4 regions of the Pantoea sp. X-Soil-TKNS-1207 genome follow, and region 2 is predicted to be linked to each of the others. Evidence: predicted binding sites of a transcription regulator. Region 2 holds the regulator's gene; each other region holds the start of a gene.
What was found. The regulator CRP, encoded in region 2, controls carbon source genes, mostly activating them, when cyclic AMP is high. The targets are predictions, from matches to a motif close to ATGTGANNNNNNTCACAT.

Region 1 (3,825 bases), 1.4 Mb from region 2:
CCATGATGCCATGCCGCCCGGCGTAATGGCCGCAGCATTACCAATTAAAGTGGCTCCCAGGGTAAAAGCTAATAAATGATGTTTCATACTTCTCCGGTGTAAAGTTTTAAATGTTTTGTAAGGTTTATTGGTGTTATTAAAAATAAATCACAATCCAGACGTAAATTAACCGCTTCTCGCGAAGATAAATTAACTTTCGTCGAAAGATAAACCATGAAATTAAATTCGCTATTAACGTATAACAAGGCGGCCAGGGAGAAAATAGAGAATGTTCTTTGCCAGGCAGCGAAAGCTCCCTGGAATGTATTTAATAAGTAAAGGCGGGTTGAAGATAATTGACAGAGATGATTTTCAGGGAGAAGGGAATAATTTTATTCTGCGGCAGAAAAGAAAAATCCACGCCGGGACGTGGATTTTTTAAACACAGCAAACAGGGATGAACCCTGTTGACGAAGATAAATCAGACGTTGAACAGGAAGTTCATTACATCGCCATCTTTGACAATGTACTCTTTACCTTCTGAACGCATTTTTCCGGCTTCTTTTGCACCCTGTTCGCCTTTGTAAGCAACAAAGTCATCAAACGCGATGGTCTGCGCACGGATAAAGCCTTTTTCGAAATCGGTGTGGATCTTACCGGCTGCCTGCGGTGCAGTTGCACCCACCGGGATGGTCCAGGCACGTACTTCTTTCACACCGGCGGTGAAGTAAGTTTGCAGGTTCAGCAGGGTGTAACCGGCGCGAATGACACGGTTCAGGCCCGGCTCTTCCAGACCCATTTCGGCCATAAATTCCGCGCGCTCATCATCTTCCAGCTCAGCAATATCCGATTCCACTGCGGCACACACTGGCACCACCACCGAACCTTCAGCTTCCGCGATGGCGCGAACCTGGTCGAGATAGGGGTTGTTTTCAAAACCGTCTTCGTTGACGTTAGCGATATACATGGTTGGCTTCAGCGTCAGGAAGCTGAGGTAGCGGATTGCCGCTTTCTCGTCAGCGTCCAGATCCAGCGAACGCAACATGCCGGCGTTTGACAGGTGCGGCAGGCATTTCTCCAGCGCAGCCAGTTCGGCTTTGGCATCTTTGTCGCCGCCTTTGGCTTTTTTCTGCACACGCTGAATGGCGCGTTCGCAGGTGTCGAGATCCGACAACGCCAGTTCGGTATTGATAACGTCAATGTCTTCCGCCGGGTTAACTTTGCCTGCAACGTGAATGATGTTTTCATTCTCGAAGCAGCGCACCACATGGCCGATAGCTTCGGTTTCGCGGATGTTGGTCAGGAATTTGTTGCCGAGGCCTTCACCTTTTGACGCACCTTCAACCAGACCGGCGATATCGACGAATTCCATGGTGGTTGGCACAACACGCTGTGGCTTAACGATATCGCTCAGTTGATCAAGGCGCGGATCGGGCATCGGCACCACACCGGTGTTTGGCTCGATGGTGCAGAACGGAAAGTTGGCTGCTTCGATACCCGCTTTGGTCAGCGCGTTGAACAGGGTGGATTTACCGACGTTCGGCAGGCCCACAATACCGCATTTAAATCCCATGGCTTGATTACCTTTCTCACTGAGGGTGCAGCGCTGGCTGGCAACGCTGACAGATTCAAAAAATTTCGCGCATTATACACAGAATTGCAGGTCTGCGGCGCGGGAATTGGCCTTAACCGGCTTTGAACGCGTGCAGACGGTTCATTGCCTTAATCTTGTCTTCTTTCAGCCACAGCTCGGTGCAGCGCACCGCTTCATCAATCGCGTCATCAATCAGTTTCTGTTCACTGGCGGGCGGTTTGCCCAGCACAAAGCCGGTCACTTTATTACGATCGCCCGGATGGCCAATGCCCACCCGTAAACGGTGAAAATTATTGTTGTTACCCAGTTTACTGATGATGTCTTTCAGGCCGTTATGGCCGCCATGGCCGCCGCCCTGTTTGAATTTCGCCACGCCCGGCGGCAGATCCAGCTCATCGTGCGCCACCAGAATCTCTTCCGGGGTGATGCGATAAAAGGTCGCCATCGCCGCCACCGCTTTGCCGCTCAGGTTCATAAACGTGGTGGGCACCAGCAGGCGCACATCTTCACCGGCAAGCGACAGTCGGGCGGTGTAACCGAAGAATTTGGGTTCGTCTTTCAGAGACTGATTGTTACGCTCCGCCAGCAGATCCACATACCAGGCGCCCGCGTTATGACGCGTAGCGGCATATTCGGCACCGGGATTCGCCAGTCCCACAATCAGTTTAATGCTGCTCACGATGATTATCCTGTCTCGCTTCAGAAAGGGCGTTAGTTTACTGCGTGGCTGGAGAGATGACAAAGGGCGCAGGCAGAGAATAATGACTTCCGGTGATTAATCATTTTCTATCGAAATCAATCAGCTAAGCGGTAAAGTTTTGTCAGAGTTTGTGAAGGATGTGTGATCCTGTACGCATCTTAACCGCTGGTCATTGCCTAAGCTTATGGCAGGTTAACGTTATGTGCTGTTTTTTGGCTTTGCTCATAAGGATGGAGGTGAACTATGAAACGTCATCACTCACGCTATATCGGTAACGGTTTGATGTGTCTGGGCTTACTCACAATGGTTCTCGGCGTCGGTTATTCAATCATCAACCAGATACCTTCGCTCAACCTGCCGCAGTTCCTTGCGCATGGTGCCATGTTCAGCATTTTCGTTGGGGCTTTACTGTGGCTGGTCGGTGCGCGCGTCAGCGGACGTGAAAAAGTAGAAGATCGCTACTTCTGGCTGCGTCACTACGGCGATAAACGTTGCCGCCGTAATACGCATCACTCATAACGCTATACCAGCGTGGCCTGATTAAAGGGCTGTAACTGCGTCAGATACTGTTCTGTGCGGTTACGGCCACTGGCCTTCGCGCGATACAACGCTTCATCGGCTAGCGCCATCAGGGCCGGAAAATGGTGGTCTTCCGCGCCGGATGTGGCGAAGCCAATGCTCACGGTATAACTGATCGCATCGGGTTGTGACAACTGCGTTGCCACGCGAATCCTTTCGCAGATGAGCTGCGCCTGCTCGCCATCGCCCGGCAGGATCGCGGCAAACTCCTCGCCGCCCAGACGGGCAAACTGGCCCCCAGCGGGCAACAACGAGAGTACGACCTGACAAAAATCAACTAACACCCGGTCTCCCTGCTGGTGCCCGTAGCGGTCATTGATGCTCTTAAAATGGTCGAGGTCAAACAGCACGGCGGTGAAAGGTTGATGCTGACGGGCACTTTTCGCCACTATCTTTTCCGCCTGTTCAAACAACGCGCGACGGTTCCAGACGCTGGTTAGCGGATCGCGCAAAGAAGCCAGTTTGTGGGCAATTTGCGTGCGCTCATTCACCATCGCCAGGATGGTAAAGGTCAGTCCGATGACAAACAGGATCGACTCGAGAATGACATATACCGAGAAACGGGTACCGCCAATCGCACCATGTACCGGCGAGGCGACCGCATCATCAAGAAAAATCCGGGCCACATGAAACAGCAGATGGATCCACAACAGAATCTGCGCGGGCCAGAAAGTCACCGTCAGTGCGGCGCGGGTATGCCACAGCAGACGTATCAGCGCGGCGGTGTAAATGATGCACAACAAACAAATCACCAGCACCCGTTTCGGCATACTGTAATAGAAGGCGGGGAAGAGGCATAAAATCGACCACAGCAAGGCACCCGCCAGCCAGCTCAGTCCGGTGGGTTTGTGGCAGAACACGCGGAAAGCATTGAGCAGATTGCCGTAGGCCAGCATCAGCATCACATTGCCCATCGCGACCGGCAGGAATTGCAACCCGGCGGCGCGCAGGCTGCTGAGAAACACCGTCACTA
Region 2 (3,825 bases):
AAACAGTAGCGCCATCGACTCCGGCACGGCGAAGCGCAGCGAGGCGGCGGCGATTAACAGCCCGGCGAAGGTGCCGAGCGCACGGTGCTGAATCCTGACCCGCGTGGCGCTGTAGCCGTTCTGACTGACGAACATGGTGGTCATCAGAATCCAGTAAGGTTTGGGGATATTGAAGAACAGCGCCAGCCCGCTGCCGAACATCAGCATCACGGCAAAGCGCGCCGCGGTGCGCAGCGCCGGGGACTTCAGCGACAGGTAGCTGCGCAGCGCAGGAAAAAAGGGCAGACGCCGCTGGCGATCGGCCATCAGGTCGCGGGTGTAGAGCGGTTTCTGGCTACGCAATACGCGCGCAATGCGGCTGAAGTGGTACAGGCAAAAGTTACTCACCGGGTTATCCGGGTTCTGACGCGCAATCTTTTCCAGCGCGCTCAGCTGCTTGTCCATCTGGAAACGCTCCGGCAGCTGGTGATAGAGAATCGCGTCGGCCAGGATGCGCAGCCGGGCTGAGATGGTTTTGGCGTTCCAGCGGATCACCGCTTCCGCGTGGCTCTGCTCCACCAGTTTTTGCACCTCTTCCGGCTGATGCAGGCTGACGGAGATATGTTCCTGGAGATCGAGCGCCACCTGGAAGGCACGCGTCAGCCGTTTGTGGCTGTTGTCATTGCTGGCAGACAGCATATGCATCTGCTGATAGCAGGTGGTGATCAGATCGACCGCCTTCTGTTGACGCGCCAGCAACGGCGGCAGCGCCTTTTCCGGATCGGTCAGCTGCGTCAGCAGAGTGTATTTGGCATCGCAATAGTCGGCCAGTTCGCGGTACAGCAGGCTGAGGGTTTCGCGCATCGGCTGCTCTTTCCACAGCCAGAACCAGAACCAGTTAAACAGCCCGTACCACAGCGTGCCGCCGATATACAGCAGCGGCGGCACCCACATCGGCATACGTCCGGCCAGGCTGAGGGTAAAAATAGCGGCGATCAGCGTGGCGGGCAGCAAACGGCCATGCAACGGGCTGATCTCACCGGTCACGCCAATCAGCAGGGGCAGAATCAGCAGAATCAGCGGCAGGGGAATATGGTAATTGGTCAGCCACTGGATCAGAAAGCTGCCGGTGGCAAACAGGGAGCCGCCGACAATCAGGCGTTTAAAGAAGCGTTTGTGCGGCGTGTCGAGACCGGCGATGTTGCAGCAGGCAGGGACCAGCGAGAACAACAGGCCTTTTTGCAGATCGCCGAACAGCCAACCGAGCGCCACGGGCAGGCATAACACCAGCGTTTGCCGCAGGGCATAGTTAACTTCGGGATGATAGATGATTCGACGCCACATCAGCTCATCGCAGACAAAAACGGCGTGATGCTGCCATCACGCCGTAGGTGAGAAGAAATTAGCGGGTGCCGTAAACGACGATGGTTTTACCATGTGCTGAGATCAGATTTTGATCTTCCAGCATTTTCAGAATACGGCCGACTGTTTCACGTGAACAGCCGACGATCTGACCAATTTCCTGACGGGTGATTTTGATCTGCATCCCGTCCGGGTGGGTCATGGCATCGGGCTGTTTGGCCAGATTAAGCAGTGTCTGCGCAATGCGACCTGTCACATCAAGGAAGGCAAGGTTGCCTACTTTTTCTGATGTCACCTGCAGGCGACGTGCCATCTGCGACGAAAGACGCATTAAAATATCCGGGTTTACCTGAATCAGCTGACGGAATTTTTTGTAGGAAATTTCAGCCACTTCGCAGGCAGTTTTCGCTCGTACCCAGGCACTACGCTCCTGACCTTCTTCAAACAGGCCAAGCTCGCCGATGAAATCTCCCTGATTGAGGTAGGAGAGGATCATCTCTTTGCCTTCTTCATCTTTAATCAGTACCGCAACGGCACCTTTCACGATGTAGTAGAGCGTTTCCGCTTTCTCACCCTGGTGGATCAGGGTGCTTTTGGATGGATATTTGTGAATATGGCAATGGGACAGGAACCATTCGAGTGTAGGGTCTGTTTGCGGTTTGCCGAGAACCATTCGCTATTATCCTCTGTTGTAATCGTGCCCAAAACACAGGGGGCAGTTTTCCCTGTCAGGCGGTGAAATCATCAAGCGCTTCCAGTTAAGGAAATTATTCGGGTGTACTCTTAAGCTTAGCTTTTGATTCATCCCGCCTTCGTCTATTGCGACGAAAATATTTTCAGCACTGTTTGTAGCACAGCTTTTGCAAGCTGTCTTCTGTTGTCTCGCTTCAGCAAAAGCCGATTAGTCTGGATTGCTGTTTATCAGGTGAAGGCGTATTCTGGCGGCAAATCAGCCTGGTCAGGAGAAAGAATAATGCAGGCACGAGTCAAGTGGGTGGAGGGGTTAACCTTTCTCGGAGAATCCTCATCGGGCCATCAGGTATTAATGGATGGGAATTCTGGCGATAAAGCGCCGAGTCCGATGGAGATGGTACTGATGGCGGCTGGTGGTTGCAGTGCGATTGACGTGGTGTCAATCCTGCAAAAAGGACGTAATGACGTGACCGATTGCGAGGTAAAACTTACCTCTACGCGTCGCGAAGAAGCGCCACGCATTTTCACGCATATTAACCTGCATTTTATTGTCAGCGGCAAAGCGCTGGGCGATAAAGCGGTGGCGCGTGCGGTCGATCTCTCGGCGGAAAAATATTGTTCGGTGGCGATCATGCTGGGCAAAGGGGTAGAGATTACCCACAGCTACGAGGTCGTTGAGTTATAACGGCTATCTCGATCGTCAATTCCAGGTGCGAATGAATTCGCACCTGGGTTTGCAGGGTCGGCATTTCTGCCGGTCATGCCATAACTTCCTGATTATTCAATCCGTTTGCCTTCAATCAGCCGTTGCACCAGCGGCGTCATAATCAATTCCATCGCCAGTCCCATTTTGCCGCCCGGCACCACCAGGGTGTTCATATGCGAGATAAAGGAACCCTGAATCATCGCCAGCAGATAGGGAAAAGCAATGCCTTCCAGGCCACGGAAATGGATCACCACGAAGCTTTCATCCAGCGACGGGATTTCGCGTGCGGCGAAGGGGTTCGAGGTATCGACGGTTGGCACGCGCTGGAAGTTGATGTGGGTACGGGAGAATTGCGGCGTGATAAAGTTGATGTAATCCTCCATCGAACGCACCACCGAATCCATTACCGCTTCGCGTGAATGGCCGCGCTCGCTGGTATCGCGCACCAGCTTCTGAATCCACTCCAGATTGACGATCGGCACCACGCCCACCAGCAAATCAACATGCTCCGCCACATTGTGCGGCTGCGTTACGACGCCGCCATGCAGACCTTCATAAAACAGCACGTCGGTGTTTTCCGGCAGCGGCTGCCAGGGCGTAAAGGTGCCGGGCACCTGATTCCACGGCACCGCCTCATCGTAGGTGTGCAGATATTTGCGCGACTGGCCGAGGCCGGTCTGACCATAATGCTTAAAGGTCTGCTCCAGCAGGCCAAAATCGTTGGCTTCCGGCCCGAAGTAGCTGATATGACGGCCAAGATCGCGCGCTTTGCGGATCGCCATATCCATTTCCGGGCGGGTATAACGGTGGAAACTGTCGCCTTCCAGCTCTGCGGCATGCAGATCCAACTGCTGGAAAATTTTACGGAAGGCAAGGCTGGTAGTGGTAGTTCCGGCGCCGCTGGAACCGGTGACGGCAATAATCGGATGCCTGGCTGACATAACAAAGCTCCCTGTGAGGTCCGGCGATGAGCATTGTTAGCACGAAAAGCCGGGATGTGCATTAGCCGCGAAATTCACCGCGCGCCATGATATTGACGGTTTCGTGCAGTTCTGACCACACGAGCACCGCATCGCCGCGCTCCA
Region 3 (3,825 bases), 460 kb from region 2:
AAGCCTTCAGACGACGCCGAAGCGCCGCCCCCAAATGATTACTGCTTAGCGCGTTCTTCCAGCATGGCTACTGCCGGCAGTTTTTTGCCTTCCACGAACTCGAGGAATGCGCCGCCGCCGGTAGAGATGTAGGAGATCTTGTCTTCGATACCGAACAGATCAATCGCCGCCAGGGTGTCACCACCGCCTGCTACGGAGAACGCTTCGCTATCGGCGATCGCGTTAGCGATGATTTCGGTGCCTTTGCGGAAGTTCGGGAATTCAAACACGCCAACCGGGCCGTTCCACAGGATGGTTTTTGCGTCTTTCAGCAGTTTCGCCATCGCCAGTGCGGTTTCGTCACCGAAGTCCATAATTTCTTCGTTATCCGCTACTTCGGAAACCTTTTTCACGGTTGCCGGGGCAGTTTCAGAGAATTCTGTGCCCACGCGGGAATCGGTTGGCACCGGGATGCCGTACTGGTCACGCAGACCTTTCGCCGCTTCAACAAAGTCCGGCTCGTACAGAGACTTACCAACATTGTTGTCGATGGCCACGAAGGTGTTGGCGATACCGCCACCGACGATAACGGTGTCAGCGATTTTCACCAGCGACTGCAATACATCGAATTTGGTGGAGACTTTAGAACCGCCAACCACAGCAACCAGCGGACGCTGCGGATTGCTCATCACTTTGCCCAGCGCTTCCAGCTCAGCAGACAGCAGCGGGCCGGCACAGGCGATCGGTGCAAATTTGCCCACGCCGTGGGTTGACGCCTGCGCGCGGTGCGCAGTACCGAAAGCATCCATCACGAAAACGTCGCACAGCGCGGCATATTTCTTCGACAGGCCTTCTTCGTCTTTCTTCTCGCCTTTGTTGAAACGCACGTTTTCCAGTACCACCAGCTCGCCCGCACCGACTTCAACGCCGTCGAGGTAATCTTTTGCCAGGGTAACGGTGGTGCCGTTCAGTTTGTCTTTCAGGTAGTTAACAACCGGTAACAGGGAGAACTCTTCGTTGTATTCACCTTCGGTCGGACGACCCAGGTGAGAGGTAACCATCACTTTCGCGCCCTGTTTCAACGCCGCTTCGATGGTGGGCAGAGAAGCACGGATACGTGCATCAGACGTCACTTTCCCTTCTTTCACTGGAACGTTGAGATCGGCACGGATCAGAACACGTTTACCAGCAAGATCCAGATCGGTCATCTTAATTACAGACATGGTGAACCCTCTCGTTGATTCTCATAAGTTTTGCCAGACGCAGACCGCGTCTTACCTGAAACCGCTTGCGGCCATTGCTAACGTTGTATCAAGCATTCGGTTAGCAAAGCCCCATTCGTTGTCACACCAAACCAGGGTTTTGATCAGGTGGTGACCACTGACCCGCGTTTGCGTGCCGTCCACTATGGCACTGTGCGGATCATGGTTAAAATCGACTGAGACTAACGGTAATTCCGTATAGTCAACTATACCACGAAATGCCCCTTCTGACGCGTTTTGCAGCAACGCGTTGACCTCACATGCCTTCACCGCCTGACGCACCGAAACGCTCAAATCAATGGCTGTCACGTTGATAGTTGGCACACGCACCGCGATGGCTTCGAAGCGATCGTTAAATTTCGGAAAAATGCGCGTTATGCCCGCCGCCAGACGCGTATCCACCGGAATGATCGATTGGCTGGCCGCACGGGTGCGACGCAGGTCGCTGTGATACGCGTCGATCACCTGTTGATCATGCATCGCCGAGTGGATCGTGGTCACCGTGCCCGACTCAATGCCAAAGGCGTCATCCAGCAACTTGATCACCGGAATAATGCAGTTGGTGGTGCAGGATGCGTTGGAGACAATGCGGTCAGTTTGTTTAAGAGCCTGTTCGTTCACGCCGAACACTACGGTGGCATCCAGATCGTTACCGCCCGGATGCGAGAACAACACTTTCTTCGCGCCTGCCTGCAAATGGGCTTCGCCATCGGCACGGCTGCCATAAACACCGGTACAGTCCAGTACGATGTCGACATTCAGTTCCTGCCACGGCAGGGTATCGATATCGGCCTGATGCAGGATGCGGATGGTATCGTCACCGACAAACAGCAGGTCACGCTCCTGACGCACATCAAAGGCAAAACGGCCATGGCTGGTATCGTACTTCAGCAAATGCGCCATACCGACGGCTTCCGCCAGTTCGTTGATGGCGACCACGGTGATTTCAGCCCTGCGGCCGGTTTCATACAACGCACGCAGTACATTACGCCCGATACGACCAAAACCATTTATAGCTACGCGAACGGTCATCTCTACCTTCAACAACACCGAAAAAACGTGCCGATAGCCTGAGCGTTTCACACCGTTTTGTACAGGGAATTCTTGCCTGACGCCGCTGGCAGAAGGCTGTCGCATCGCTACAACTGAAACGGTTCAGCTAGAATAAAGCAAGGAAGGAATAACAGGAATGATTGCGATCAACTGCGCTGCTGATTATTGGATCTGCGTCACAAAATAAGCCATTTTAAGATTATTACTGGAGGAATAATTGGGTGATATTTGCACGAATTCGTCATGGCGCGTTTTGTCGCGCAATTCCGCGCGCGGTGTCGGAAAAGCTCGCGCGATAAATCGCATCGCGGCGGGAAGCAAAACAGGCGGCCCGCAGGCCGCCCGCAGGTCTTACAGAATCGACTTAGCGGTAGCAACAACGTTCGCTACGGTGAAGCCGAACTCTTCAAACAGTTTCTCCGCCGGAGCAGATTCGCCGAAGCTGGTCATGCCGACGATGGCACCGTTCAGACCGGTGTACTTGAACCAGTAATCAGCGATACCGGCTTCGATGGCGACGCGCGCAGCGACGGCTTTCGGCAGCACGGATTCGCGGTAAGCGGCATCCTGCTTGTCAAAGGCGTCGGTAGACGGCATAGACACCACGCGCACCTTGCGGCCTTCGGTGGTCAGCTGGTCGTAAGCAGCAACCGCCAGTTCCACTTCTGAACCGGTGGCGATCAGGATCAGTTCCGGCTGACCGGCGCAATCCTTCAGCACATAACCACCACGGGCTACGTTGGCCAGCTGCTCAGCAGTACGATCCTGCTGTGCCAGGTTCTGACGGGAGAAGATCAGCGCGCTCGGGCCATCTTTACGCTCGATAGCATATTTCCACGCCACCGCAGATTCTACCTGGTCACACGGACGCCACAGACTCATGTTCGGGGTAGTACGCAGGCTCGCCATCTGCTCAACCGGCTGATGCGTCGGGCCATCTTCGCCCAGACCGATGGAGTCATGGGTGTAGACCATGATCTGACGGATCTTCATCAGTGCCGCCATACGCGCCGCGTTACGGGCATATTCAACGAACATCAGGAAGGTGGCGGTGTACGGCAGGAAGCCGCCATGCAGCGCGATACCGTTGGCAATCGCGGTCATACCGAATTCGCGCACGCCGTAATGGATGTAGTTACCGGCCGCGTCTTCGTTGATAGGCTTAGAACCAGACCACATGGTGAGGTTGCTCGGCGCCAGGTCAGCAGAACCGCCAAGGTATTCCGGCAGGATTTTACCGAACGCTTCGAGGGTGTTTTGCGACGCTTTGCGGCTGGCGATTTTCGCCGGGTTAGCCTGCAACTGCTCAATGAATTTCTGCGACTCGGTTTCCCAGTTGGCTGGCAGTTCGTTGTTGGTACGGCGTTTGAACTCGGCAGCCAGTTCCGGGTGCGCAGCAGCGTAAGCGGCGAATTTCTCGTTCCATGCCGCTTCTTTGGCCTGGCCTGCTTCTTTCGCATCCCACTCAGCATAGATTTCTGACGGGATCACGAACGGCGCGTATTCCCAGCCCAGCTGCTTGCGGGTCAGC
Region 4 (3,825 bases), 750 kb from region 2:
TGGAAAGATTAGACATTTCTGATGCCGTTTTCGTTGCGCAACCAGATGAAACCGCTGTTGCGCAACCTGACCGGCTGATTTAGCCGCTGAAATTAATTGGCCCACCCTGCTCAATCGCCCGTTGCCAGGCAGCACGCTGCTGCATTTCACTCAGCCAGCGCAGGCTGGCAGGCATCTCGCGCAGGCCGCTACGCGCCTGCATCGCCAGCAGCGGAAAACTCATCTGGATATCGGCAATGCTGAAGCGATTACCGGCAAAATAGGGATGCTGACTAAGATGCTGCTCGATAACGCTGCCGTGCAGCGCCAGCTGTTTGTTCAGCCAGGCTTTCTGAATCCCGGCGCTCAGCGCCCGACCGGCCGGACGCAGCAGCCAGGGCACCGGCTTTTTCCCCAGCTGGCTGAATACCAGCTTCATCACCAGCAGCGGCATCAGCGAACCCTCGGCGTAATGCAGCCAGTAACGTGCCTGAATCTGCGCCTCTTCGTCCGACAGTTTCAGCCGATATTCGGTGTCATATTTCGCTTCGAGGTATTCGAGGATCGCGCCGGATTCTGCCACCACGCGATTGCCATCGGTGATCACCGGGGATTTGCCCAGCGGATGGACTTTCTTCAATGAGTCTGGCGCCAGCAGCGTGTTTTCCCGCTGATAGCGCTTGATTTGGTAAGGCACCGGCAGCTCTTCCAGCAGCCACAGCACCCGATGCGAACGCGAATTTTCAAGATGGTGAACAGTGATCATCATGGCTTCCCGACCAGTGGATTGACCCGCCAAGTATAGATGAAGGCCTGTCAGCGTTTCTGCTCGTCCTGTTCCGGATCCAGCAATACCGCGCCTGAACCCTGCTCGGCCAACCGGTCGCCGGGGTTGCGCAGCGGGCAATCGCGCATCGACAGACAGCCACAGCCGATACAGCCATCAAGATCGTTGCGCAGACGCGTCAGCGTTTCGATGCGTTTATCCAGCTCCTCGCGCCAGTGCTGCGTCAGCGCATCCCACGCCTGCGTCGACATACGTTTGTTAGCCGGCATGTGCATCAGGCTGTCGCTCACCGTGGCAAGCGGAATTCCGATGCGCTGCGCGATTTTGATGATGGCGACACGCCGCAGCACGTCACGGCTGTAACGGCGTTGATTGCCGGTGTTGCGGGTGCTGGAGATCAATCCTTTGGTCTCGTAGAAGTGCAGCGCCGAGACCGCCACGCCGCTGCGCTTTGCCACTTCACCCGGCGTCAGCACCGGTTTGGGATAGTTGCGTTCTTTTTTCATTTGGCCCTTTACCTCAAGTTAACTTGAGGAATTATACTCGCTCCCCATTGAAACTTCGAATCTCTACTCAGAGGGAGGTGGTTATGATGCAAGAGGAAATCATTCATTCACTGACTAACTGGATCGATCAGAATCTGGATAAGACCCTGTCGATTGATGAAGTGGCGGCCAAATCAGGTTATTCAAAATGGCACCTGCAACGTATGTTCCGTACCGTGACGAAACAGACGTTGGGTGGTTATATCCGCGAACGCCGCCTGACGCTGGCCGCAGAAGCGTTGCGTCAGACGCAGCGACCGGTATTTGATATCGCTATGCAATACGGTTACGACTCTCAGCAGACATTCTCGCGTGTGTTTCGTCGTCAGTTCTCGCAAACCCCGACGGCTTATCGCCACACCATGCGCCGCCAGGCGATGATTCAGCGTCCGCGTCTGGTGAGCTTTGATTGCAGCGAGAATATGGCCAGCTTTACCCAGCGCACCACCGGCGAGTGCTGCCCGGTCCGCTAACCTTTTCAGCGCGCCCCCTGCGGGCGCACCTTTTCCGTACCCTGCCCCCATGCGCGCGATAATTCGTGTCGCTGTCTTCTTTTGCGCGTTATCTGTGCCGCGATTAAAAATCGTACAATCCTGACGATAAATTTTTTTCTACCATACCAGGTATAAATTTTGTTCAAACTTTCAAATCGAATGATATAATGTGACCCAAGTCACAGAATAATGCGTTATACGACGGCTGAAGGGCCTCCCTGACCTTCCTTCACTGCCGCCAGTGATGTCCGATGAGTGTCAGGGATGTTACTGATTCATAGAGGTTTGTTGCAGATGGCTACTTTAACCACCAGTCTTATCGTGATGCGCTGGGAATTGCTGAGCGCGGTAATGATGTTTTTCGCCAGCACCCTGAAAATTCGTTTACGTCAGAACAGCCACCATGTGATGGCGCTGATGTGCGGCGGAATCGGCCTGGGTATGTCCTGCTGGTTTGTCACCGGCCTGATGGGCATCACGCTGAGTATGGAAAATCTGAACAACTTCATGGAAATCAGCAAAAACGCCTTTGTACAGGTGATGAGCCAGACCCCTGCTGACTGGCCAATGCCCTGATTTTTTCCCAATAAAAAACCCCGCATTGCGGGGTTTTTTATTTTGCTGTGTGATTTCAAATTTTCTTCAATACGGCCGGGATGTTGACATCCGTTACCGTGACGCCCGGCGTCTGCGCACCGAGACGGTCCTGAATCCACATATCACCCATCATCTGATTTAACCCACGATCCAGTCCGGTTACCAGCCCGGCACCCGGCGTAAATGTCAGCTCGCCAAAGTAGATCTGCTGCTCGTGGATATACCAGTCAACGCGTACATAATCGAAATCACTGGCCAGTTTTTTGCTCAGGGCGAGCGCGTGTTGCAATGATGCCATCTGCGGCGAAATATCCAGCCCGGTATCACGAATCTTGTGGTACGCCTCATTCAAATTGTTCACATAAAAGTTCATCGACAACAGGGGGTTGCTGCGGTTGTAGATCACCTGCAGGACATACTCAAAGCTGCCATCGCGCTTGTTGAACATATGGAACTTGTAGTCAATCGGCGCGGTTTTACCGTCGCCAATGTACTGCTCCACCAGAATGCGCGGTTTGATGTAACGATAGTGAATCTCGCGCGCCTCATTGGCAAAGTCGGTTTTCAGCCAGCGCTGACAGTTGCTGATAATCTGTTGCTTCTTCAGCGCATCCGGTTCTTCCAGCAGGATCTCCACCATATTGGAACCGTGATTGGGCTTGATCACCGTGTTCTTCCAGCGCGGCAGGGTATGCAGCGAACAAGGATCGCTGGTCTCATACACCAGCGGAATCAGATATTCGCTGCCGACCTTCTCGGCGATGTAATCGCGTACTGAAAATTTGTCCGACAGGCGACCATAGTTCTGATAGTCGCCAAAGACAAACTTGCGGTACAACACCTTCTCATTAAACACTTTGGGCTGACGCAGATTGGGCAGCCGACGGAATTTATGGAAGTAGTAAATCCGGTCCTGGTAAGCCCAGGGCATTTTTTTGATGAAATATTGCACACTTCTTCTGAGTTCATCTTTCAACCTGATCATATCTGACCTCATTTGTAGGTTTTGTAGTTGAGTGAGGAAAACTGAATCTTTTGGATGACGCCGTTTTTAAAGAAGTAATTCATTACGGTCAGGGACAGAAGTTCTGAAAGGAAAACGCTCCAGGCGGCACCCATGATGCCGTACCCCTGAATCAGCCACCAGCAAAGCGGCAGGCTGATAACCATCTGGCAGACAATCTTCCGCAGCAGATAGTCAAATCCCCCTTCCTTGACCATGTAGCGATACGCTACGGTCCCCATCGCCGAAAAGCAGGTTGCTATCGACAGTAACGTAATGAGACTTCCTGACTGTGTGTATTCGTGACCATACAAAACGATGATGATCTTTTCGCCAAACGCCGCGATCACCATCAATAGCAACAATGAAACACCCATGACATAACCATTCAGCCGCGCCGTAAGCTTCATGGCGGTTTCG

Region 1: the regulator CRP is predicted to act here: its motif matches at 2,413-2,430, upstream of pth (aminoacyl-tRNA hydrolase).
Region 3: the regulator CRP is predicted to act here: its motif matches at 2,459-2,476, upstream of epd (erythrose-4-phosphate dehydrogenase).
Region 4: the regulator CRP is predicted to act here: its motif matches at 1,973-1,990, upstream of AC6I8V_RS01715 (YjcB family protein).

The regions. Positions count from the first base shown of each region.
Region 1 covers NZ_AP035958.1:2,542,705-2,546,529, reverse strand. Annotated here, with positions in the region: gene AC6I8V_RS12000 (DUF3472 domain-containing protein) at 1-87, opposite strand, end outside; gene ychF (redox-regulated ATPase YchF) at 461-1,552, opposite strand; gene pth (aminoacyl-tRNA hydrolase) at 1,665-2,252, opposite strand; gene ychH (stress-induced protein YchH) at 2,517-2,792, shown strand; gene AC6I8V_RS11980 (GGDEF domain-containing protein) at 2,795-3,825, opposite strand, start outside.
Region 2 covers NZ_AP035958.1:3,960,398-3,964,222, reverse strand. Annotated here, with positions in the region: gene AC6I8V_RS18505 (YccS/YhfK family putative transporter) at 1-1,323, opposite strand, end outside; gene crp (cAMP-activated global transcriptional regulator CRP) at 1,382-2,014, opposite strand; gene AC6I8V_RS18495 (OsmC family protein) at 2,315-2,719, shown strand; gene AC6I8V_RS18490 (phosphoribulokinase) at 2,812-3,681, opposite strand; gene AC6I8V_RS18485 (YheU family protein) at 3,743-3,825, opposite strand, start outside.
Region 3 covers NZ_AP035958.1:3,505,176-3,509,000, forward strand. Annotated here, with positions in the region: gene pgk (phosphoglycerate kinase) at 39-1,202, opposite strand; gene epd (erythrose-4-phosphate dehydrogenase) at 1,254-2,273, opposite strand; gene tkt (transketolase) at 2,646-3,825, opposite strand, start outside.
Region 4 covers NZ_AP035958.1:390,026-393,850, reverse strand. Annotated here, with positions in the region: gene AC6I8V_RS01730 (glutathione S-transferase family protein) at 80-745, opposite strand; gene soxR (redox-sensitive transcriptional activator SoxR) at 796-1,272, opposite strand; gene soxS (superoxide response transcriptional regulator SoxS) at 1,356-1,784, shown strand; gene AC6I8V_RS01715 (YjcB family protein) at 2,100-2,381, shown strand; gene AC6I8V_RS01710 (ATP-grasp fold amidoligase family protein) at 2,437-3,387, opposite strand; gene AC6I8V_RS01705 (MATE family efflux transporter) at 3,396-3,825, opposite strand, start outside.